Linked DNA regions of Thiocystis violascens DSM 198. The protein of the gene in region 2 interacts with the protein of the main gene of each other region in a pairwise test. Links are inferred from orthologs where the notes say so. Each region holds a gene or a part of one and is shown on either strand. Other genes may lie near its edges. The genes, in order: bioH, acpP and ybgC.

Region 1 (10,470 bases), 1.9 Mb from region 2 along the record:
CTTGATGGGGCGCATCTATCGCGAGTTCGAGTACGATCCTCACTCGACCACCATCGCCACGCCAATCGCCGAGGTCATGGAACAGCGTCGCGGCGTCTGTCAGGACTTCGCGCACATCGCCATCGCCGCGTTGCGCGGGTTCGGTCTGGCGGTTCGTTATGTCAGCGGTTATCTGGAAACCCTGCCGCCGCCCGGCCAGGTCAAACTCCAGGGAGCCGACGCCTCGCACGCCTGGTTCTCGGTGCTGATTCCCGAACTGGGCTGGGTCGATTTCGATCCGACCAACGACCAGATCCCCGGCGAGCAGTACATCACCACCGCGATCGGACGGGATTTTCAGGATGTCACACCCCTGCGCGGCATCTTCTATGGCGGCGGCACCCACGACCTGCTGGTTGCCGTCGATGTCAACCGGATCGCCGAACCCGTGCCGGCGATCCCGCCCGCTTGAGCGAGTAACGCCCCTGTTCCGTTTGATCAAAGCCTTGAGTTGGCTGTCGATCGTCAGCGTGATCCTCGCCCTGGCGCTCGGCGCCCTGTTCCTACCGGACAGTCGCCCCATCGTCGAACAAGATCGCGCCATCACCGCTGCCGAACGCGCCTGGGCCAGACACTGGGTCGCCGCCAATCGTCCTCGGGGCCGGCAGCCTGGCGAATTGATGACGATCGGACTTTCCGAGCGCGAGGCCACTCTGCTCGCCAACGAACTGCTCGGCCGCTTCGGTCAGGGACGCGCGGCAGTTCGCCTGGACGCGGGTCGCGCCACCATCGACGCCTCGCTAGCCCTACCCTGGAACCCGCGCGGCAGCTTCGTCAACCTGGAACTGGGACTGGTCGCGAATGGCTCCCTGCCGAAGATCGAGACGGCCCGGCTGGGCGGGGTTCCGCTCCCTGGGACGCTGGTTCAGGCACTGGCGGAGCGTGCCCTGGCGGCCGTGGTGAATAGCCAACTGCTCCAACAGGTCGACCTTGAAGACGACCGGATGCGCATCGTCTACGAATGGCGCCCCCATCTGCTGGAGCGCATCGGCAGCGGTTTCGTCGCCGATGCCGATTTGCCGAATCTGCTGCGTTATCAAAACGACCTGACGAAGATGCTGGCGGATCGCACCAGACGCGGGCCGGTCCAACTCGCCGATCTGCTCGCACATCTCCTGTCCAGGGCCGGGGCGCAACCTGCGGACGCCGATCCGATCGCCGAGAATCGCGCCATCTTCATGGTCCTGGCCGCCTATGTGAACGGTCGGACCATCCGCGATCCGGCGGACGCCACGGCCAGCCCGAAGGCGTCCCGCCCCCATCCGGTTCTGTTGCGTGGGCGTCAGGATCTGAGCCAGCATTTCATGACCTCGGCGGCCCTGGCGATCCAGGGAGACGACACGCTGTCCGGGATGGTCGGCTGGTACAAGGAGATGTCCGACGCCAACGGCGGCAGCGGTTTCAGCTTCGCCGACATGGCCGCCAACCGCGCCGGGATTCGGCTTGCTCGGCTCGCGACCGGCAACCGGGAGGACGCCAGGCGCCTGCAACGGATCGCCAGACAGGGTTTGGCCGAGGACGATTTCATGCCAGCCATCGATGGACTACCCGAAGGCATCGACCAACAGACGTTCGCGGCGAACTTTAGCGGTACCAGCCAGGCCGACTATCAACGCATCATCGCCCACATCGATCGCCGGATCGATGCCCGTCGGCTGTTTCGGGAACTCTGATACCGCATCAGGACGTCCGCGCCACGGCCCAGACATCGACCTGCTCCACCCCGGCCTTGAGAAAGTCACGGCTCAATTCGGCCACGGTGCTGCCGGTAGTCACCACATCGTCCACGATCGCCACCCGTCTCCAGGGCGGCTGACGGGTCAAGGCGAATGCCCCACGGAGGTTGCGACGGCGCGCGCGCGGATCGAGTCCGACTTGGGGCTGCGTTGCCGCGATCCGGATACAACACTTTGCATCGACCGGTAAATCCAGCTCCCGGCCAAGCGCCCGGGCAATTTCGAGCGCCTGATTGTAGCCACGCTCGCGCAGCCGCCCGGAATGCAGCGGAACCGGTACCAAGACATCCGGCAACGCCAGGGCATGCTCCCGAATCGTCTCGGCCAGACACTGCCCGAGCAACCGCGCGAAATTTAGCCGACCGCGAAACTTCGCCCCGACCACCAGCGACGGCACGGCCGACTCATAGCGAAAGACCGTGATACAGCGTTCAAAGGGCGGGGCTTTTTTCTGACACCGCCCGCAGAGCATTCCTGGAGGAACCGACCCCTCTAACGGCAGCGCGCAGCGGAAGCACGACGCCCGATTCCGCGGCAGTTCGGCATCGCAACCGGCGCAGAGATCCCGACCGCCCACGCCCGGTGCCCCGCACAGCACGCAGGTCGCGGGAAACAGGACCGAGATCAGAGACGCCAAAGCGATTGTTTGAATCATCTGTAAACCAAAAAAGCAAAGATTAGTTGACAAGGGAGCCACGCGATCTAGGATAGCCCTCTTTTGTGCCAGCCGATCCTGCTCGCCCGATCGCGCACTTAACACCGATATCGCAACCCAAACCATGCCATCACGCAAGTCCGCCATTCGCCACGACTGGACCATCGACGAGATTCAGACGCTGCTCGACCAACCCCTGAACGATCTTCTGTTCAAGGCTCAAAGCACCCACCGCGCCCATTTCGATCCCAACCGGATTCAGGTCAGCACCCTGCTCAGCATCAAGACCGGCGCCTGCCCCGAAGACTGCGGCTATTGCGCCCAGAGCGCGCACCACGACACCAATCTGGAACGCGAACGCCTGCTGCCGCTCGACGACGTGCTGACCGCCGCCCGCGCCGCCTGCGCCGAGGGCGCGACCCGCTTCTGCATGGGCGCGGCCTGGCGCAATCCGACCGACAACAACCTGGACCAGGTGGTCGCCATGATCGAAGGCGTCCACGCGCTCGGGATGGAAACCTGCGTCACGCTCGGCATGCTCACCGGCCCCCAGGCGCGCCGGCTCAAGGATGCCGGGCTGGATTACTACAATCATAATCTGGACACCTCGCCCGAGTTCTACGGCCAGGTCATCACCACCCGCACCTATCAGGACCGGCTCGACACCCTGGAGCATGTCCGCGAGGTTGGGCTCAAAACCTGTAGCGGCGGCATTCTCGGCATGGGCGAATCGCGTCGCGACCGCGCCTCCATGCTCCGCCAGCTCACCAACCTGCCCGCCCACCCGGAGTCGGTACCGATCAACCTGCTGGTCCAGGTCGAAGGCACCCCGCTCTTCGGTCAGGCCGCGCTCGATCCCTTCGAGTTCGTGCGCGTGGTCGCCGCCACTCGCATCCTGATGCCGGCCTCCCATGTGCGACTGTCCGCCGGTCGTCACGAGATGAGCGACGAGTTACAGGCGCTGTGTTTTCTCGCCGGCGCCAACTCCATCTTTTATGGCGAGCGCCTGCTGACCGCGTCCAATGCCGAAGCCGACCGTGACCGCGCGCTCTTTGCGCGTTTGGGTCTGACCTTTGAAGAAGTCGACGCCGAGCGTACCGAACCAGGGGCTTGTCACAAAGAGTAGCCCCCCCAGGAAGTCGGAAATCTCAATCGACCACATGCACCACGACCAGCCTCCAATCAAGGATCTCCGCACCCGGCTCGACCAACTGAAGGCCGCGCACCTCTACCGCCGCCGACGCGTCCAGGACGCCCCGCAGCAACCGCGCGCCATCGTCGATGGCCGGCCCCTGCTGAGCTTCTGCAGCAACGACTATCTGGGGCTTGCCAACCATCCTGAGGTGATCGCCGCCTTGCAGCGCGGCGCCGAACGCTGGGGCGTGGGCAGCGGCGCGGCCCATCTGGTGAACGGTCACAGCGCGGCCCATCACGCCCTGGAAGAGGCGCTGGCCGAGTTCACCGGCTATCCACGCGCGCTCCTTTTCTCGACCGGCTACATGGCCAATCTCGGGGTCATCGCGGCGCTGGCCGGACGCGGCGACACCGTCTTCGAGGATCGGCTCAACCACGCCTCGCTGCTCGATGGCGCGCAGTTGTCGCGCGCCACCCTGCGCCGCTATCCGCATGCGGACAGCGCCGGACTCGACCGCCTGCTCAAAGGCGGCCAGACCCGGATGATCGCCACCGACGGCGTGTTCAGCATGGACGGCGACCTGGCCCCGCTGCCCGCGCTCGCGCGGCTCGCCCATCAAGCCGGCGCCTGGCTGCTGGTCGACGATGCTCATGGGCTCGGCGTGCTCGGACACGGCGGGCGCGGCTCGTTGGACCACTTCGGTCTTAACCCGGACGAGACGACCATCCTCATGGGCACCCTGGGCAAATCATTCGGTACCTTCGGCGCCTTCGTCGCAGGATCGGAAGATCTGATCGAAACGCTGATCCAGCGCGCCCGCAGCTACATCTACACCACCGCCACCCCGCCGGCGCTCGCCGAGGCCACCCGCGCGAGCCTGCGGCTGGCCGAACGCGAAGACTGGCGTCGCGAGCGGCTCCAGATGCTGATTGCACGCTTCAGACAGGGCGCGGATCAGTTCGGTCTGCAACTCACCGATTCGCTCACGCCGATTCAGCCTCTGCTCGCCGGCAGCGCAGAGCGCGCCATCGGCTGGAGCCAGGCATTGGAAGCGGCTGGAATTCTGGTCGGCGCCATCCGCCCGCCGACGGTATCCGAAGGCGCCGCCCGACTGCGCATCACCTTCTCCGCCGCCCATGCCGAAGCCGATGTCGATCGACTTCTGGATGCCCTGGCCGAACTGCCAACCGACCACTGAAAACACCCTATGCCAATCAATCTCCCTACCGCCCACCAAGACCTCGTCATGCTGCATGGCTGGGGCATGAACGCCGCCGTCTGGGATGCTTGCCCGGCGGACACCTGGAACGGACTGAACCAGCACCGGATCGAACTCCCCGGACACGGCCACAGCCCCTTCCCACCCGCGCTCGACAGCCTCTGGAGTTGGGCCGACGCCTGTCTGGACGCGGCGCCCGAACAGGCGGTCTGGCTCGGTTGGTCGCTCGGCGGATTGGTCGCGCTCGCCGCCGCGCTGCGCGCGCCCAAGCGGGTCGCGGGGCTCGTCCTGCTGACCGCCACGCCCCGTTTCGTGCGCGCGGCGGACTGGACGCCGGCCATGCCGGAGACGACGCTCGATCAGTTCCATCAGGAACTGGCCGCCGATCCCGCCGCCACGCTCGCCCGCTTCCTGGCGCTCCAGGTGCGCGGTAGCGACTCCGCCCGCGAGGTTCTGCGCACCCTGCGCGAGGCACTCGCCAGCCAACCGGCCCCCAACCCCGCCGCCCTGTCGCTGGGCCTGGATCTGCTGCGCGACGAAGACCTGCGCGGCCGACTCCCGGATCTGCGCTGTCCCGCGCTCTGGCTGTTCGGCGACCACGATGCACTGGTTCCGGCCAAGGTTGCCGAACGCATCGAGATCCTGATGCCGGGCGCGCGGACTCAGCTCATCGCCGGCGCCGCCCACGCGCCGCATCTGTCACACCCGGTCGAGACCGCGCGGGCGATCCGATCCTTTCTCGCCGAGCCGGCGGCATGATCGACAAAGAACGCGCGCGCCGCGGCTTCGAGCGCGCCGCGACGCACTACGACAGGGTCGCCGTGCTTCAGCGCGAAATCGCGGATCGACTGCTGGAACGGCTCGACTATGTTCGGCTCGAACCCCAACGCATCCTGGATCTGGGCGCGGGCACCGGGTATGCGGTCGGCGCGCTGCATCGCCGCTACCGCCGGGCGCGGGTGATCGCGTTGGATTTCGCGCACGGGATGTTGCTCCAGGCACGCAAACGCGGCGGCTGGCTGCGCCGTCCGTGGTGCGTCTGCGCCGATGCCGAAGCATTGCCGCTGGCCGATGGCGCGGTGGATCTGATCGTCTCGAACGCCACGCTTCAGTGGTGCGACCTGGAACGGGCCTTTGACGAGTGTCTGCGGGTGTTGCGTCCGGGCGGACTTTTCATGTTCACCACCTTCGGTCCGGATACGCTCAAGGAACTGCGCCAGGCGTGGAGCGAGGTGGACGGCGACTCGCATGTCAGCCCCTTTCTGGACATGCACGACATCGGCGATGCACTGGTCCGGGCGCGCTTCGCCGACCCGGTCATGGATGTCGAGCGCCTGACCCTGACCTACACGCACGCGCGCGACCTGATGCGGGATCTCAAGCTCCTCGGCGCCCACAACGCCACCCATGAACGCCCGCGCACGCTCACCGGACGCGCGCGACTCGCGGCGGTCGAACGGGCCTACGAGAATTACCGTGACGCCGGACGACTGCCCGCCAGCTATGAAGTGGTTTACGGTCACGCCTGGGTGCCGGAGCAGAAACCCGGCGCGGGCGGTATCACAATCCCGCTCAGCGCCATCGGCGGACGGGGACGCTCGGGCGGTCGGATATGAGCGGCGTCTTCGTCACCGGTACCGATACCGGCTGCGGCAAGACCGCGATCAGCGTCGGGCTGATGGCCGCTCTACAGGCGGCTGGGTTGCGTGTTCTCGGCATGAAGCCGGTCGCGTCCGGCTGTGCGCTAACGCCTGACGGCCTGCGCAACGCGGACGCACTAGCCTTGCAGAAACAGGGCAGCAGCCGGGAGCCTTATGAGCGGATCAATCCCTACGCCTTCGCCCCGTCGATCGCGCCGCATCTGGCGGCCGCCACGGCCGGCGTCGTGATCGATCTGGCGGCGATTGTCCGCGCCTACGGTGCGCTGGACGCCAGGGCGGATCTGGTGGTGGTGGAAGGGGTCGGCGGCTGGCGGGTTCCCCTGGGGGCGGACCTCTCGCTCAGCGATCTTCCGACCGCGCTCGAACTCCCCGTCATCCTGGTGGTTGGGCTCAAGCTCGGCTGCCTCAATCACGCATTACTGACCGCCGAACGCATCCAGTCCAGCGACGCCCGCCTGATCGGCTGGATCGGCAATCAGGTCGATCCCGGGATGCTGGTGCTTGACGAGAATCTCGCGACTCTGACTGCACTGCTTGATGCGCCCTGTCTGGGCGTCGTACCCTGGCTCGATCACGCGGAGCCGGCTCAGATCGCCGCCTTCCTGTGCACTAAATTGCTTGATCCAGCTTGATTCTGGTCTACCATGAAAACGGACAACCTGTTTTTCCGACTATTTCAGGCACTACCCACGCTGGTGCTTGAATTGGCCGAGATCGAGATCGAAATCGCCGATGCCTGCCGTTATGAATTCCGTGCCGAGGAGGTCAAACAGACCGCCTTTCGTCTCGATGGATTGTTGATTCCTCCGACCGAAACGCTATCAGCTCCACTGATCTTTGTGGAGATCCAGGCACAGGCGGACGATGACTTTTACGGACGTTTCTTCTCCGAGATTTTTCTGTATCTTTACCGCTCGGTACCGCGCCGTCCCTGGCTGGCGGTGGCGATCTATCCGAGCCGCGCAACGGAACGCCCGGATACCAGATACAACTCGCTGCTCAGTACACCAGAGGTGCGACGCGTGTATCTGAACGACTGGCGCGAGCGACCGGCTCCGACGCTGGGGTTGCAATTGATCCAACTGCTGATTGCCCCAAGGAAGAAAGCCTGCCAACAGGCGGTTCTTTTGGCCGGACAAGCCCGTAAGGGAGTTCTTGGCGCGGAACTTTCAGAAGCGACGATGTTGGATTTGATTGAAACCATTGTGGTCTATCGACTACCTCAACTGACACGCGAGGAAATTCAAACCATGCTCGGAATGACCGATCTCGATCTCAAACAGAGTCGTTTTTACCAAGAGGTCTTTGCCGAAGGGCGACAGGAAGGACGGCAGGAAGGACGGCAGGAAGGACGGCAGGAAGGCGAAGCCGCCATCCTGCTACGTCTGATCGCGCTGAAATTTGGTGCACCCGGAAAGTCGTTGCGACAACGGGTGCTCACCGCCGACGCCGAGACTCTGCTGCTCTGGTCGGAGCGGTTACTCACCGCGCAGACCCTGAATGACGTCTTGGACGAAACTTAAATGTACCGCACTTCCAAGATCTCGAACTCCCGAACCCCGCCGGGCGCGGCAAGCGACGTCACGTCGCCCTCGCTCTTGCCGATCAGACAACGGGCGATGGGCGAGCCGATGGAGATCATGCCCAACTTGAGATCGGCCTCGTCCTCGCCGACGATCTGATAGCTGAGTTCTTCCTCCTTATCGAGTTCAAGCACGCGAACCGTCGCGCCAAAGACCACTCGCCCAGTGGCCGGGAGCTGGGTGACGTCGATGATCTGAGCATTCGAGAGCTTGCCGTCGATGTCCTTGATGCGGCCCTCGACGAAACTCTGCTGCTCGCGCGCCGCGTGGTACTCGGCGTTTTCCTTGAGATCGCCATGCGCGCGGGCCTCGGCGATTGCCTCGATGATGCGTGGGCGCTCGATGCGCTTGAGCCGATCGAGTTCCTCGCGCAATTTCTCAGCGCCCCTGGCGGTCAGAGGGACCTTGCTCATAGGTGATTTCCTCGTCTGGAGACACCGCCCTGAAACAACATCAGCGGCGGGTCAAACCCATTGCGGGTTCTCTATAAAAAAATGGCGGGCGCCCAAAAAACGCCCGCCAATCACGAATCAGTAAAGATCTTGTAACCGATTGACGCTCACGATGTCCAGTTGTTTCAACGCCAGACAGGTCGCCTCGGCGCCCGCGATGGTCGTGGTATAGGGGACTTTGTGCTGGAGCGCGGCGCGGCGGATCGCGGCCGAATCGGCGATCGCCTTAGCACCTTCGGTCGTGTTGACGATGAAGCCGATCTCGTTGTTCTTGATCATGTCGACGATATGCGGACGCCCCTCGGCGACCTTGTTGACGCCGACACAGTCCAGACCGGCCTCGCGGATCGCCGCCGCCGTCCCATGGGTGCCGTAGAGCGTGAACCCGAAGTCCAGGAGATCGCGCGCGACCCGGATCAGGCGCGTCTTGTCCACCTCGCGCACACTGAGCATGGCCTTGCCGCCGCGTCGCGGCAGGAGACTTCCGGCCCCTTCCTGCGCCTTGGCATAGGCCTCGCCGAAGGATTCGCCAACCCCCATGACCTCGCCGGTGGACTTCATTTCGGGTCCGAGCAGGGTGTCCACGCCGGGGAATTTGACGAAGGGGAACACCGCCTCCTTGACGAAATAGTGCTTGGGCTTCAGCTCGCGCCGCAGACCCTGCTCGGCCAGCGTCCGGCCAACCATGCAGCGGGCCGCGACCTTGGCGAGCGCCAGGCCGATGGCCTTGGAGACGAAAGGCACGGTGCGCGACGCCCTGGGATTGACCTCCAGAATGTAGATGTCATCGCCCTTGATGGCGAATTGCGCGTTCATCAGTCCAACCACGTTCAGCGCGCGGGCCATGCGGGCCATCTGCTCGCGCATGTGGTCCTGGATCGAGGCCGAGAGCGTATAGGGCGGCAGCGAGCAGGCCGAATCGCCCGAATGCACGCCAGCCTGTTCGATGTGTTCCATGATGCCGCCGATCAGCACGTCGGTGCCGTCGCAGATGGCGTCCACGTCGACCTCGATGGCGTCGTCGAGAAAGCGGTCGAGCAGCACCGGCGATTCGTTGGAGACCCGCACCGCCTCGCGCATGTAGCGGTTGAGTTCCGACTCGTCGAAGACGATCTCCATCGCCCGCCCGCCCAGCACATAGGAGGGACGCACCACCAGCGGATAGCCGATGTCGGCGGCCTTCGCGACCGCCTCGGCTTCGCTGCGCGCCGTGGCATTCGGCGGCTGGCGCAGACCCAGTTGCTGAATCAATTGCTGAAAACGCTCGCGATCCTCGGCTAGGTCGATACAGTCCGGGCTGGTGCCGATAATGGGCACGCCAGCCGCTTCCAGGTCGCGCGCGAGTTTCAACGGGGTCTGACCGCCATACTGGACGATGACGCCGAGCGGGCGCTCCTTGTCGACGATCTCCAGCACGTCCTCCAAGGTCAGCGGCTCGAAATAGAGTCGGTCGGAGGTGTCGTAATCGGTGGAAACGGTCTCCGGGTTGCAGTTGACCATAATGGTTTCATAGCCGTCCTCTCGCATGGCGAAGGCGGCATGAACGCAGCAGTAGTCGAACTCGATGCCCTGACCGATACGATTCGGCCCGCCGCCGAGCACCATGATCTTCTGGCGATCGCTGGGGTCGGCCTCGCACTCCTCTTCGTAGGTGGAATAGAGATAGGCGGTGCTGGAGGCGAACTCGGCGGCGCAGGTATCGACCCGTTTGAAGACCGGGCGCAGGCCCTGTTCATGCCGGAGCGCGCGGATCTCGCCTTCCTTGCCGCCCACCAGATGGGCGATGCGGCGGTCCGAGAAGCCCTGGCGCTTGAGCGCGCGCAGACGTTCGGGCGTGAGACCGGCACGGCCCGCGAGGCACAGTTCGCCCTCGGCGCGAACCAGATCCTCGATCTGGGCCAGAAACCAGGGGTCGATCCAGCTCAGTTCGTGGATTTCCTCCAGACTGATACCCACGCGGAAGGCATCGGCCACATAGAAGATGCGCTCG
Region 2 (4,232 bases):
CCAGCGCGCGACGCAGAACATCCAGCCCCCCGGTCTTGCCTGGAAAGCGATAGGTATCTGGAAAAAACCGGCCCTCGGGATGCTCTCCAGCCCGCCCGAGTTGGGACATCAATGCCTCGTCGGTCAGATTCGCGAGCGAATCGCCGCCAAGCCGCGGATGAGCGTCGATGGTCGCGAGTGCCTGACGGAAGGTCCAGCCCTCGACCAGCACGATGGAATATTCGATCACCTGGCCCGAGGTGATGCGCTCCAGCACCTGCGGCGGGGTCATGGTGGCCGTCAGCTCGAATTCGCCAGCCTTGATGCGCGCCTGATCGCCCTGCAGATAGGCCAGCGCGATGAAATACCAAGGATGTCTCAGGATGCCCCGGTCGGTCATGCGGCGCGCGAGCGCGCGGAGCGAGGTGCCCTTGGGGATGTCGAGGGTCATGCTTTCGGCCGGCAGGGTGACCGGCGCGGTCACGAAGCGGCGATAATCGATTGTCAGGACGGCCAGCAGGGATCCTGCGGCAATCAGGAAAACGAAGAGGCTGGTGCGCCAGATCATCGAACAAAATCATCCCGGTGTTTGAGCGGCCTGTCGGACAGCGTCCAACAGAGACCAGGGCAAACGCGTTAGGTCGAACGAATGCCCCGCGAGTTCCCGCACGGGCCAGATGCCCACGATGGCGTTGGTGAGGAACAATCCCCGCGCGAGGCTGAGATCGGCGGGTTCGAGCCGTGACTCGACGCAGTCAAGACCCGATTGAGCCGCCAGATCCATGGTCAAGGCCCGCCGGGTTCCGGCGATCCCGCTACGATCGACCGGCGGTGTCAGAAGCCGCCTCCCATCCCACAGAAAGAGATTGGTCCGGGTGCCGCCGACGACACCACCGGACGGATCGAGCATCAGTCCCTCGGCAATCGTCGGATCGCTCCATTCGCGACTGCCCAGGACGGAATCCAGCCGGTTCAGGTGCTTGATCCCAGCCAGCGCGGGATTGATGGAGGCGGGAGTGCGGCAGTAACGGACTGAGACGCCCTCCTCCCAGGATCCGAGCGGATCGAGAGGCAAGGGATAGGTCAGCAGGATGCGCCGCGGTTGCGGCGAGTCTGGCGGACGATAGCCTCTGCCGCCGCGCCCTCGGGTCAGGATCAGTTTCAGCACGCCGTCATCCAGTCCGTGCGCCGCGTCGGCAATCTCCGCAGCCAGGCTTTTCGGGTCGGGCGATGGAATCCCCAGTCGACCGGCCCCGCACGCAAGTCGGTCGAGATGCCGCTGCCATTGACAGGGACGCTCGTCCCGAAGCCGGATGGTCTCGAACAGACCATCCCCGTACTGCAAACCCCGATCGACGACCTCGAGCAGATCCTGACCCCGGCCATCGACCAACACCCGCAACGGGCCACCGCTCCTAGCGGAAAATCCCCGTGTCGACACCATTGGCTTGACTTTTCAATGGGTCCATCGAAACCCGAATCAGGCGCGACGGAAGGCCAGCGTCCCGTTCGTGCCGCCAAAACCGAAGGAATTGGAGATCGCGACATCGATCTTCATCTCGCGCGCCGTGTTAGGCACGCAGTCGAGATCGCAATCCGGGTCCGGCGTCGAGTAATTGATGGTCGGCGGCGCGACCTGATCGCGTAGCGCCAGGATAGTGAAGATCGCCTCGGCGCCACCGGCCGCGCCCAGCATGTGCCCGGTCATGGACTTGGTCGAGCTCACCGCCAGCTTGTAGGCATACTCGCCAAAGGCGCGCTTGATGGCCTTGGTCTCGGCGATATCGCCCGCCGGAGTGGCGGTGCCGTGGGCGTTGATGTAGTCCACCTGCTCCAGATTCAGACCCGCGTCGTTCAGGGCCAGCAACATACAATCGCAGGCGCCCTCGCCGGTCTCCGACGGAGCGGTCATGTGATAGGCGTCGGAGTTCATGCCAACGCCGACCAGCTCGGCATAGATGTGCGCGCCACGCGCCTTGGCCCGCTCGTATTCTTCCAGCACCACGACCCCGGCACCATCGCTGAGGACGAAGCCGTCGCGTTCCTTGTCGAAGGGGCGGCTGGCTCCCTCGGGATCGTCGTTGCGGGTCGAGAGCGCGCGCGCGGCGGCGAAACCGCCCAGCCCGACCGGCGAGGTCGCCATCTCGGCGCCGCCCGCGATCATGACATCCACATAGCCGTGGCGGATCATGATGGCCGCCTCGCCAATGTTGTGCGAACCGGTGCTACAGGCCGAAACGATGGAGTAATTCGGTCCCTTGAGCCCGAATTTAATCGACAGATTGCCAGCCACCATGTTGATGATGTTGGCTGGGACAAAGAAAGGCGAGATGCGCCGCGGCCCTTTATCCCGATACGCCTGGTAGTTGTTCTCGATGCCGGTGATGCCGCCGATGCCCGAACCGATGGCGACACCGATGCGCCGACGGTTGGAGTCGTCGATCGTCAGACCGGAATCGGCGATGGCCTGACAGCCCGCCACCATGCCGTAATGGATAAATTTATCCATCTTCTTGGCTTCTTTTTCCGAGATATATTCGCTCGGATCGAAGCCGTAGATCGGCCCGCCGAAGCGGGTGCTGAACGGTTCGATATCGAAGTGGGTAATCGGTTTAATCCCACTCTTGCCGGCCAGGATGCTCTCCCACGAGGACTTGACGTCCAGACCAACCGGAGCCACAAGGCCCAATCCAGTGACGACTACCCTTCTGCCTGCCATTACGTACCTCTATCGTTCAGAACGCCACAGTCGACGCGCCCGAGCCGCGCACCGTGCGTCGCACAGCCCCGCGCGGTTCGAAATTTCGAAATCAAGCCTGATGCGCGTTGATGTAGTTGATGGCCTGCTGGACCGTCGTGATCTTTTCCGCGTCTTCGTCCGGAATCTCGGTTTCGAATTCTTCCTCGAGCGCCATGACCAATTCCACGGTATCGAGAGAGTCCGCGCCCAGATCGTCCACGAAAGACGCTTCGGCGGTGACTTCCTCTTCCTTGACACCCAATTGTTCGATCACGATTTTACGAACTCGATCTTCAACGCTGCTCATAGGAACGATTCCTCACGGATGAATAAAAAAGGCCCTTGCTGGACCACGCGGTATTCTAGTGACAAACGATGGCCGATGAAAGCTGCGCGATGAACGGCTGCCATTCCCGGTCTTCTTTCAAGTGACTGATTGAATTCCTTCAACTCACGCCATGTGCATACCGCCATTCACGTGGAGCGTTTCCCCGGTGATATAGGCGCCCGCCGCGGAGGCCAGAAAGACCGCCGCGCCGGCGATCTCCTCGGGTTTTCCCAAACGTCCGAGCGGGATGGCGCCAAGCAGGGTCTCGCGCTGCGCATCCGGCAGGGCGCGGGTCATATCGGTATCGATGAAACCCGGCGCGATACAGTTGACCGTGATCGCGCGGGAGCCGACCTCGCGGGCCAGCGCCTTGGTGAAGCCCATCATCCCAGCCTTGGCGGCGGCATAATTGGCCTGACCGGCATTGCCCATGGCGCCGACCACCGAGGCGATATTAATGATGCGACCCTTGCGGGCCTTGGTCATGGCACGCAGACAGCCCTTCGAGAGCCGATAGACCGAACTCAGATTAGTGTCGATCACCGCGTCCCATTCGTCGTCCTTCATGCGCATCAGCAGATTGTCGCGGGTGATGCCGGCGTTGTTGACCAGGATGGTCGGCGCGCCGAGCTGTTCGGTGACCTGACTCAACGCGGCGTCCACCGATGCCTGATCCGAGACATTCAGCACCAGACCGATGCCCGGATAGCCGGCATCGCTCAGCGCCTGCGCAATGCCAGCCGCGCCGACCTCGGTGGTGGCCGTGCCGGCGACCCTGGCGCCCTGTTCGGCCAGCGCCATCAGAATGGCGCGGCCAATCCCGCGCGAAGCGCCGGTGACGAGTGCGATTTCATCGTTAAGCATGGGCTGTCATCTCCAGTGCCGCGTCCAGTGTCTTGGGGTCGAAGACCGGCAGCGTCGTCAGGTTGTCGTCGATACGTTTGCAGAGTCCGGTCAAAACCTTGCCTGGACCGCACTCTATGGCTCTTGTCACCCCTTGCGCCGTGACCGAACGAACCGTCTCGACCCAGCGCACGGGGCTGTAAAGCTGCCTGACCAGGAGATCGCGCAGCGCCTCGACACTGTCGGCGGGCGCGACATTCACGTTATGAATGACCGGGACAGTCGGCAAGGACAGGGGGACATCCGCCAGTCGTTGCGCCAGACGCTCGGCGGCGGGACGCA
Region 3 (10,362 bases), 1.9 Mb from region 2 along the record:
TAGGTTGGTCGGGTTGATTCGACGCTCCTGCCGACCTCCGATGCGGCGGGCGCGGTGATCTGGGCCGCCGCGGAGGCGTCCGAGACCGTCCGTTGGGGAGGCGTCGAGCAGCCGCCAAGAGTCAGAATGGCGATCAGACCAACGCACGGGAGCGCGATCCAGGAGAAAACGTGGTGCGGAGAGCGTGTCATGATGCCGCGTGATCCTTTAGGTGATTTCCGGAACAGACTTTACCGATTTTCCGTTCGTCCTTCGACCCTTCGGCTCCGCTCAGGACTCAGGACGAACGGAAAATTTGCAGCCTCGGAGCCTGAAGCCGTTCGTGGCGAGACAGAAGCCGTTCGTGGCGAGACAGAAGCCGTTCGTGGCGAGGCAGAAGCCGTTCGTGGTGAGGCACTCGAACCACGAATGGGTTCAGGCGGATCACTAGACAGCCAGGTTTTGATATGCAATTTTTCGGAAATCGCCTTAGCGGATGAAGGGTGACCAGGCCGGCTCGCGAACCTGACCCGAGTCCTGGGAGAGTCGCTGATTGCCTCCGCCTTCCACGGACGCGGCGGCCAGTACCCCGCGACCGCCATGGATCGTCGCGTAGATGACCATGCTGCCGTTCGGCGCGAAACTCGGCGATTCGTCCAGCGTCCCGTTGCTGAGCAGACGGGTAATCCCGCGTTCGGTATCCAGAACCCCGATGCGAAAGGCCCCATTGATGCGGGTGACCATCGCGACCGAACGACCATCCGGCGCATAAGAGGCGCGCGCATTGTAGTCGCCATCGATACTGATCCGTTCGGCGGCACCGCCCGTGGCGGACATGCGATAGATCTGCGGACTGCCGCCCCGGTTGCTGGTGAAGATCAGATGACGGCCATCCGGCGACCAGGCGGGTTCGGTGTCGATCGCGAAATGGTCGGTGAGTCGGATGAGTTCTCGGCTCAGGAGATTCAACACGTAAATCTCCGAGTTACCGTCCTTCGAGAGCGTCATGGCGAGTCGCTGCCCCTCCGGCGAGAAGGCCGGCGAACCGTTGATGCCGGGATAACTGGCGACCAGATCGCGCCGCCCGCTGTTCAGGTCCTGCACATAGATGGCGGCGCGCCGGTTCTCGAACGAGACATAGGCAATGCGCTGGCCGTCCGGCGACCAGGCCGGCGACAGGATGGGCTCGGCGGATGAAACGATGGTCTGCGGATTGTCGCCGTCCGCGTCCGCAATTCGCAGGGTCACGGTCTGATTGTCGACGCTTCCGCTAGAGGTCACATAGGCGATGCGGGTCGCGGCCACGCCCGGCTGACGGGTCAGCTTTTCGTAGATGAGGTCGGCGATCAGATGCGCGGTGTGACGTAGCCCGGTCTTGCTGCCGACGAGGCTGGTGCTGGCCAATTCGTTGCCGCCGAGGACATCGTAGAGGCTGAAACTGATCCGAAAACCGGTGCCCTCGGGATCGATCTGCCCGATGACCAGACTATTCATCCCGAGCAGACTCCAGTCACGCAGATCCACCGCCTCGCGGGTGGTCGGCATGTCCAGCATGTCGCGCGTCGGCATCGGCTTGAACTTGCCGGTGCGGGCCAGATCGGCGCTGATCACAGCGGCGATGTCGACCGGCGGAATCAGGCCCTCGGAGACGCCGAAGGGGACGATGGCGATGGGCTGCGCGGCCTCGACGCCGCCTGTGATTTCGATGTTGAGCCGGGGCGCGGCTGAACCGACGCCAACCCCGGTCAGGCTCAGGACGAAGGCGAGAACGATGAGCGGCAAGCGCTGATATCTGCTCATGATGAGAGATCCCTGTTAAGGCGAAAAGGTGAGATCGAACTCTCGGAAGCGTTCAAATGTCGGACCGGATGGCACGGGTAACGGCGAGGCGTTATAGACCGCGGCGATCACGGATTGATCGAATGACGTGTTGCCGCTGCTCTTGATCAGACGCACGCTATTCGGAACGACATCGCCGCCGGGAATCAGCCGTGCCGAGACGACCGTGACCAGATCGCGACCCGTCGCGGGCGGGCGGGTCCAGAACTGACGGACCCGGTCGCGGATCACCGGGATATAGCGATCGGCCTCGCGCGCGAGTTGCTCGGAGGCCAGCGCGGACAGCAGGTCTTCCTCGCGCGTGCGCTGCGACTCTTCGGCCGTCTCCTGGCGTGCGCTACGTTCGGCATTGGCGCGCGCCGCTTGTTCGCGCGCCTGATGGGCGATGTCCTCGGCGAGTCGGCGTTCCTCGTCCTCGGCCATGCGCGTGGCTTCCCGCGCGATCCGTTCCTGGCGCGCGGCTTCGGCGGCACGGCGCTCCCGTTCGCGTTCGCGTTCGGCCTGACGCCGCGCCAACTCGGCGGCCGCCCGCAGACGCTCCCGTTCGGACGCCATTTCGCGCGCCGCTTCCTCTGCGCGCCGCTGTTCCTCTTGGGCGCGGGCGCGGGCCTCCTCGGCGAGACGCTCTTCTTCGGCCTGCCGGCGCGCGAGCGCCTCGGCCTGACGTCTGGCTTCCGCCTCGGCCGCGCGACGCGCCTCGATAGCTTCTTGCCGGGCCGCTTCCGCCTGACGTTCGGCGTCTTGTTCCGCCTGACGGCGCGCGGTCTCCTGGGCCTGACGTTGCGCTTCCAACTCGGCTTGACGCTGAGCTTCCAACTCCACCTGACGTTGGGCCTCGCGCTGCTCGGCTTCGCGTGCCTGACGTTGCGCGGCCTGTTCGGCCGCGCGCAGGGCGTTCTCTTCCGCTTCGCGCTGGGCCTGTTCCTCGGCCGCGCGTTCCGCCTGCCGGGCGGTTTCGGCCGCCTCCGCGCGTTGCGCCTCGGCCAGACGCGCCGCCTCCGCTTCGCCCGCGCGCGCCTCCCCCGTCGACGCCGGATCGTCCGGGCGCCCGGCATCGCTGGATTGAATATCGGCCACCATGGATTCGAGCGCGCGATCCGACACGATGCTGGCCAGAACGACCCTGGACCGGCTGCCGGCATCGACCGTGGGCCGCGTGAACTGGGCGCTCACGAAAAACAGCAGCCCGAAGAGCAGATGCAGCCCCAGCGACCAGTACAAGGCCCGAGGATTGCGCCGCAGGATCTGCCACATGATTAAGGCTCGCGACGCTCCGGCGGCACGGTGATCAACCCCACCTCCGGCGCGCCCGCCTTCTGTGCGATCGCCATGACCCGCACCACCCGGCCATAATCCACGCGGTGATCCGCCCGCACCAGAATGGGCGTCTCCGGTTTGTAATCGAGCACGACGCGCACCCGATCATAGAGAATTTGATCGCTCGCCGGCTGATGCTTGTCCTTGCCGACATCGATGTAATAGTCGCCGAACTCGTCCACGGTGATGACCACGGATTCGATGGTCGGGCTGGCGAGTCCGCCGGTCTTTTCCTGGGGCAGATTGACCTTGACCCCCATGGTGATTAGGGGCGCGGTGACCATGAAGATCACCAGCAGCACCAGCATCACATCGATGTAAGGCACGACATTGATCTCGGCCATCAGCCGGCGGCGGTTGCGACTGCGCTTGTGCTTGATCATGGCGTCGAGGCTCCCCGCACCTCAGCCCCGCCCCTGACGCTGAAGCAGGGTCGAAAACTCCTCCATGAATTCCTCGTAACGGTTGTTGAGCCGCTCGACCTGATTGGCATAACGGTTATAGGCAACGACCGCCGGAATGGCCGCGAACAAACCGATGGCGGTCGCGACCAGCGCCTCGGAGATACCGGGCGCGACCAGCGCCAGGGTCGCCTGTTCGACGTTGCCGAGCGCATGAAACGCCTGCATGATGCCCCAGACGGTGCCGAACAGACCGATATAGGGGCTGGTGGAACCGACCGTGGCCAGGAAGGCGAGATTGGTCTCCAGCCGATCCATCTCGCGGCTCAAGGCGACGCGCATGGAGCGTTCGGACCCTTGCAGGATCGCCATCATGTCGTTGCCCTCGACCTTGCGCATGCGCACGTATTCCTTGAATCCGGCACGGAAGATGGCGGCCAGTCCCTGATTGCCCTTCTCGTCCTGACCCAGTTCCTGATAGAGCGCGCTGAGATCGCCGCCGGACCAGAACCGCTCCTCGAAGGCGAGGGCCGTCTTGCGGGCCTTCGCGAGGATTCGGCCGCGATCCAGGATCATGGTCCAGGAGATGACGGACGCCGCCAGCAGCACCAGCAGTACCAACTGGACGACGAGGCTGGCATGCAGGATCAGATTCAGTAGCGACAGATCGGTGGTCATGACGTCTTACTCCACGGACGCCGGCGACGGACGGCCGGTTCCAGCTAAAATTCCGGACACGAGCGCGGCCGGCAGACGGCGGGGCCGCAAGGTACCGGCATCGATACAGGCGACGTTCACGGTCCCCTGGCAGCAGAGCGCGCCGTCCGCGTCGCGGAGGATCTCCTGCGCGAAGGTCAGACTGGCGCCCCCGATGTGCGCGAGGGCGGAGCGCACCGTCAGCAGGTCATTGAACCGCGCCGGCGTCCGATAATCGAGTTCAACCCGACGCACCGTGAACAGAATGCCCTCGTCCCGGCGCAGCGCATCCTGCTCATAGCCCAGGGCGCGCAGCCACTCGCTGCGGCCCCGTTCCAGGAAGCGCAGATAATTGGCATAAAAGACCACGCCGGCCGCGTCCGTATCCTCGTAGTAGATACGCACGGGCCAATCGAAGGTTGCCTTGGGATCGTCGCGGGATGTCGGCATCTTGTCGGAAGGCGGGCTGGCTCGCTCAAAAGATATTGAGTTTAGCGGAAACGACTGGTCAGGGCATCTTGTCCCTAGGGGCGCTCCCATGGGTAATGACGAAGCTGCCAGAATACAGGTACGCTAACAGACATGGCTCACGCTCCTGGCAGCGACGTCCCACCCAGCGCGTGTTTCGCGGACACGCGGCATCACACAGAAGGAAAACACCATGAGCACGATCGTCATCGACACGCTTCGCGAATCGGAATTGAGACTGGAAGTCCGCATTGCCGAGGCCAAAACGGAATTGACCCGTTGGGTCATCGGCGCGGGCGTCCTGCAAACCACCGTGATTATTGGCGTCCTGATGAAAGTGGCGAAGATGGTTTAGGTGGTGTCCGCAAAATCTTGTCCAGAAATCCCGCTTCCACGCATTTAGGAAACCACCATGTCACGTCTCTTCTTTCTCCAGGGCAAACGCGGCGAGTATCTCGTCGTGATCCAATTCGTGCTCTTCTTCGTCTTTGTGATGATGCCCGCCTGGAACCCGCTCGCGACGCCGGCCCTGCTCGACACCCTGGCCATTCCGCGCGGAATCGCACTCGTCCTGCTAGGACTCTTTGCGCTGCTGCTCGGCGGTCTGGGCTCGGTCCACATCCGGGACTATCTCACTCCCCTGCCCTATCCAGTCGACCACAGTCAACTGGTCCAGCATGGTGTCTATAATTGGGTTCGGCATCCGCTCTACGCCAGCCAACTCTTCGCCGCCCTGGGCTGGACACTCTACAGCCTGAGCCTCACGCATCTGCTGATTCTGGTCATCGGCTTTTTCTTTTTCGATTACAAGGCGGGAAAGGAAGAAGGCTGGCTCACGGAACGTCATCCCGAGTATGCGGACTATGCGCGGCGGGTGCGTAAGTTCATTCCCTTTGTCTATTGATCCGCGATGAACGACTCGATGCAAGCCGCCGACCAGGAAAGTCGACTCCTGTCCATCCTGCAAGCCTTCGCGCGCGAGTCGCGACTGCCGGAGCCGCCCGAGGGAATCGGCCTGGACACCCGGCTGGAAACGGACCTGGGGCTCGACAGTCTGAGCCGCTCGGAACTGATCGCGCGGGTCGAGGCCGGTCTCGGCGTCCATCTTCGGGATGAGGCGCTGCTGGCCGCGACGGCGCGCGATCTGCTCGGTCTGGCGCGCGCTGGCGCGGGTTTGACGGGCACGGTCGCGGCCGCGCCGACCATGACGACGCGTCGCGGCGCGGGCATTCCAACCGAAGCGCTCACCCTGCCAGACGCGCTCCTCTGGCACGGGGAGCGGCACGGTTCCCGGATTCACATTACCTATTACGACAGCGACGACCAAGCACATCCCATCACCTATGCCGACCTGATCAAGGGCGCCTCGCAAGTGGCGGGGCGTTTGAAACAGGCGGGTCTGAGCGTCGGCGGAACGGTGGCGATCATGCTGCCCACGGGACCGGAGTATTTCTTCGGTTTCTTCGGCATCCTGGCCGCCGGCGGCGTGCCAGTGCCCATTTATCCGCCCGCGCGGCCCCAGCAGATCGAGGACCATCTGCGCCGACACGCACGGATCCTCGACAACGCGGGCACAACGATCTTGATCACGGTGCCGGAGGCGCGCGCGGTTGCCCGGCTCCTGCGGCTCCAGGTTGCCTCCCTGCGCGAGATCATCACCCTGGAAGGACTCGACGCGGAGGCGCCGGAGACGAACTGGGCGCGCCCCGACCCGCAAGACATCGCCTTCCTGCAATACACCTCGGGCAGTACCGGCGATCCCAAGGGCGTGGTGCTCTCCCACGCGGATCTGCTGGCCAACATCCGCGCCATGGGCGAGGCGGTCGCGATCGGCCCGGACGATGTCTTCGTCAGTTGGCTACCGCTCTATCACGACATGGGGCTGATCGGGGCCTGGCTCGGCAGTCTCTATTTCGGCATTCCGCTGATCTCGATGTCGCCCCTGGCCTTTCTGGCGCGTCCGCGGCGCTGGCTGCAGGCGATTCACCGACATCGCGGCACCCTCTCGGCAGCACCCAACTTTGCCTACGAACTCTGTCTGGCGCGTCTCTCCGATGCGCAACTGGATGGGCTGGATCTTGGCAGTTGGCGGCGCGCCTTCAATGGCGCCGAGCCGGTCAGCGCCCAGACCCTGCGCCGTTTCGCCGAGCGTTTCGCACCCTATGGGCTGCGGCCCGATGCGCTGGCGCCCGTCTATGGTCTGGCGGAGGCGGCGGTTGGGCTGGCCTTTCCACCGGCGGATCTCGGTCCACGCATCGACTGTATCGACCGCGCCCGTTTCGCCAGTTCCGGTTATGCCCTGCCGGTTGGGTGCGACGATCCGGAGGCGATGGACGTCGTCGCCTGCGGACGAGCGTTGCCAGGCTATCGGGTTCGTATCGTCGATGAAACAGGCGGCGAGCGGCCCGAGCGCCATGAGGGACTGCTTCAGTTTCAGGGACCGTCCGCGACCCGTGGCTATTATCGCAATCCGGAAGCCACCGCGCGGCTGATCCGCGACGGCTGGCACGAGACCGGCGACCGCGCCTATCTGGCCGGCGGCGACATCCATCTGACCGGACGGGTCAAGGATCTGATCATCCGCGGCGGGCGCAATCTCTATCCCTACGAGGTCGAACAGGCCTTGGGCGAGTTGCCGGGCGTGCGCAAGGGCTGCGTCGTCGCCTTTGCCGCGCTGGACCCGAAACAGGGCAGCGAACGGCTGGTGATCGTGGCCGAAAGCAAGGAACGCGACCCCGCGCGACGCCGGGCGCTGATGCAACGAATGCGCGAACGCGCGACCGACATCCTCGGTCTGCCGCCCGACGAGATCGTGCTGGCCCCACCGCGCTCGGTGCTCAAGACCTCCAGCGGCAAACTGCGCCGTGGTGACATGCGCGCGCGCTATCTCGCCGGCAACCTCCTGGAGGGACCGTCCCGCCCGCTCTGGCAACTCGTGCGGGTGGGCGGCTCGGCGTTCATGAGCCGACTGCGGCGTTTGCCCGGAACCCTCTATGCCGGTTACGCCTGGACGATCTTTTATCTCATCGCCCCCTGGTTCTGGATCGCCACCATGCTCGCCCCGCGTCTGCACTGGCGCTGGACGCTGTTGCGATTCGGGATCCGACTGCTGCGCCGACTGGCGTTCGTCCGCCTGACGGTCATGGGCCGGGAACACATCCCACCGCCGGGCAGCCCCTATGTCCTGGTCGCCAATCATCAAAGTTATCTGGATGCGCTCGCGCTCATCGAAACCTTCGAGCAACCCATCCGCTTCGTCGCCAAACGCGAGCTCATGCGCAACCCGCTGGTCGGACGCTTTCTGGCACGCATGGGCACTTTTTTCGTCGACCGCTTCGACCTCCAGCGCAGCGGTTCGGAGTCCGCGCGGATCGGCGAGGCGCTGGCGCACGGCGCAACCCTCGGATTTTTCCCGGAAGGCACCTTTCGCGAACAGCCGGGGCTGTTGCCCTTCCGCATGGGCGCCTTCGCGGCAGCGGCCCAGGCGGGGGTGCCGGTGGTTCCCGTCACGCTCGTCGGCACACGGGAACTCATGCCAGGCGATCGTTTCAAACCGCGACCGGGACAGGCCCAGGCGGTCATCGGCCCGCCGCTGATGCCCGCGGGCAACGACTGGGGGTCAGCCGTCGAACTGCGGGATGCGGCAAGGGCGGAGATCGCCGAACAACTGGAAAGACACGAACGCACGCGGCTTCTTTAGCAAGTGACAGATCGACTTCAAACCAGTTAAAGTTCGCTGTTAACGGCCAGATTCATCACGGCCAACCCGCTCTGGTCGCCATGACGAGGTAGCGAGAAATGAGAAACGACACTGGACGCCCCCTGTCCGAGGAAATCACCGTCGCCGGTTCGGCGCTGGTGGATAAGGTCAAGGATCTGGTCCTGAAGGGGAATGTCCGGCGCCTCATCGTGCGCCGGCCAAATGGCAAGGTGCTGGTCGATATTCCGCTCACCGCGGGAGTCGGTGTCGCTGGCGTGCTCACGCTGCTCGCCCCGATGCTTACCGCGCTCGCTGCCATGGGCGCGCTGTTCGCCCAGTTCCGCATCGAGATCGAGCGCGACCTTAACGCCTCATCCGAACAGACCGACTTCGACCGCAAGGATCGCGATCGGTAACGACACGACCAGATTCCATCCCGCACACCATCCCTTACCACAGCAGCACGAGAGTCAAGATGCAGCAAGTCAAGAAGACCGCCGAATACACCATTTTCCAGAAGAAATCCGGACGCTACGCCGTGATGGCGCGCAAAAGCAGAAAGCCGATCAATGGCGAGGAGAAACAGAACATCCTCGTGGCCGAGGAATTGATCAAACTGCCCGACCCCAAGGTCGTCTCCGCCGAACCCGAAGCCGAGTCCACCGGCGAGGAAGCCGCCACGGACTGATCCGACCCGCTCCGGATGCGGTTCGCGTCGTTTTCCACCGATCCGAACCGCGTGCCGATCAAGCGTGATCGGAGACAGGGTTCGGAACGGTCGCGTTCGATGCCTGTCGTACCGTCGGTCCGACGCAAACAGACCATCACGGTCTGTCCCGTCAGGACGGGAAAGCGTGAGAAAACAGGCCGATTACCGAGACTTCGGCGCGGCTGGATACCTTGGTCTTGCGCTTCGGACATTTTTTACAGCGCTTCTGATCAAGGTACTTCTTGCAGCATTTATCGGATTTTTTGCTCATCTCGAACCTCGTGCGCCGGCAATTCAGGCCGCGCTCGCGGTCGATGCGGTTCCCGCCGCAGATCCCATCTGTTTCGCGAGGCTCGCTAGCTCGTTATCGATCATCAAAAGCGACTGTCCCTGATCGCCGAAGAGACGCGCCCGGCCCAGGATGTCCTTGACCGTCGCCTCTTCCTCGATCTGCTCGGTGACGAACCACTGGAAAAAGATGTGGGTCGCATGATCCTTTTGCGCCAAGGCGAAATCGACGATGTCGTTAATCGCGGCAGTCACCTCACGCTCATGCGCGAGCGTGCTCTCGAACATCTTGAGAACCGCCGTCTCCACCGTCGCGGGCGCGGCGACCTCGCCCAATCGCACGGGCGAATCCTGATCGATCAGGTAGCGATACATTTTCAACGCATGCGTCAGCTCCTCGCCGTATTTGGCAAAGAACCAGGCCGCCACGCCCTTCAGGTTCATGCCTTCCGCCTGCGCCGAAAGCCCCAGATAGAAGTGCGCGGAATACATCTCACGGTTGATCTGGGTGTTGATGCGCGTTGCCATCTCTTCGGAAATCATCGATTCAGGCTCCTGGCCGTCGAGCGGATAAGCAGACGGTCCACCGTTTGAGGTTGCGGTAAAACCTATAAACTTGTCGCCAATCCAGCAAAATTCAAGCGGGGTTCATGGGTCGGCATTGGATGCCGTCGCTTTCGGTATAATCGGCGCTTTCCAGAAAACCTCGTGCCCGCGCCTACGCTCCGCACCGATACCCCGCGCACGACGCACGCAACCCATCCAGTCATGACAGAGACCGACCATGTCCAGCGCCCCCAGTAAAACGCTCGAAATCTTTCCCAACCCGCAAACCGAGCGCGATTATACCGTCCGCATCCGGGTGCCCGAGTTCACCTGTCTGTGCCCCAAGACCGGCCAGCCCGATTTCGCGGAACTGACCCTGGAGTACGTCCCCGATCGGGTCTGCGTCGAACTGAAATCGC

The links.
Region 1: the proteins of acpP (region 2) and bioH interact in binary tests that used the Escherichia coli proteins (3 or more experiments, as listed by UniProt). The link is inferred for Thiocystis violascens DSM 198 from one-to-one orthologs.
Region 3: the proteins of acpP (region 2) and ybgC interact in binary tests that used the Escherichia coli proteins (3 or more experiments, as listed by UniProt). The link is inferred for Thiocystis violascens DSM 198 from one-to-one orthologs.

Annotation. Positions count from the first base shown.
Region 1 is NC_018012.1:1,919,027-1,929,496, forward strand. What follows is about bases 3,661-6,657. They hold bioH (pimeloyl-ACP methyl ester esterase BioH), read left to right. Parts: upstream 3,661-4,772; coding sequence 4,773-5,543; downstream 5,544-6,657. Other genes in these bases: bioF (8-amino-7-oxononanoate synthase), read left to right, coding at 3,661-4,763; bioC (malonyl-ACP O-methyltransferase BioC), read left to right, coding at 5,540-6,400; bioD (dethiobiotin synthase), read left to right, coding at 6,397-6,657. Outside these bases: THIVI_RS08510 (transglutaminase family protein), read left to right, coding at 1-451; THIVI_RS08515 (YfiM family lipoprotein), read left to right, coding at 486-1,712; THIVI_RS08520 (ComF family protein), read right to left, coding at 1,720-2,430; biotin synthase BioB, read left to right, coding at 2,555-3,556; more of bioF, read left to right, coding at 3,591-3,660; more of bioD, read left to right, coding at 6,658-7,077; THIVI_RS08550 (Rpn family recombination-promoting nuclease/putative transposase), read left to right, coding at 7,090-7,968; transcription elongation factor GreA, read right to left, coding at 7,965-8,441; carB (carbamoyl-phosphate synthase large subunit), read right to left, coding at 8,559-10,470. UniProt on the Escherichia coli protein: The physiological role of BioH is to remove the methyl group introduced by BioC when the pimeloyl moiety is complete. It allows to synthesize pimeloyl-ACP via the fatty acid synthetic pathway through the hydrolysis of the ester bonds of pimeloyl-ACP esters.
Region 2 is NC_018012.1:15,877-20,108, reverse strand. Bases 1,409-4,232 are described here. They hold acpP (acyl carrier protein), read right to left. Parts: upstream 3,027-4,232; coding sequence 2,790-3,026; downstream 1,409-2,789. Other genes in these bases: fabD (ACP S-malonyltransferase), read right to left, coding at 3,904-4,232; fabG (3-oxoacyl-ACP reductase FabG), read right to left, coding at 3,171-3,911; fabF (beta-ketoacyl-ACP synthase II), read right to left, coding at 1,460-2,698. Outside these bases: endolytic transglycosylase MltG, read right to left, coding at 1-547; pabC (aminodeoxychorismate lyase), read right to left, coding at 557-1,375. UniProt on the Escherichia coli protein: Carrier of the growing fatty acid chain in fatty acid biosynthesis.
Region 3 is NC_018012.1:1,951,327-1,961,688, forward strand. What follows is about bases 2,952-5,840. They hold ybgC (tol-pal system-associated acyl-CoA thioesterase), read right to left. Parts: upstream 4,683-5,840; coding sequence 4,221-4,682; downstream 2,952-4,220. Other genes in these bases: tolA (cell envelope integrity protein TolA), read right to left, coding at 2,952-3,072; tolR (protein TolR), read right to left, coding at 3,075-3,518; tolQ (protein TolQ), read right to left, coding at 3,540-4,214; THIVI_RS24635 (hypothetical protein), read left to right, coding at 4,894-5,055; THIVI_RS08710 (methyltransferase family protein), read left to right, coding at 5,113-5,604. Outside these bases: peptidoglycan-associated lipoprotein Pal, read right to left, coding at 1-191; Tol-Pal system beta propeller repeat protein TolB, read right to left, coding at 469-1,779; more of tolA, read right to left, coding at 1,795-2,951; more of THIVI_RS08715, read left to right, coding at 5,841-8,400; THIVI_RS08720 (DUF4342 domain-containing protein), read left to right, coding at 8,499-8,816; THIVI_RS08725 (hypothetical protein), read left to right, coding at 8,876-9,088; THIVI_RS24640 (hypothetical protein), read right to left, coding at 9,240-9,380; THIVI_RS08730 (ferritin), read right to left, coding at 9,404-9,940; queF (preQ(1) synthase), read left to right, coding at 10,182-10,362.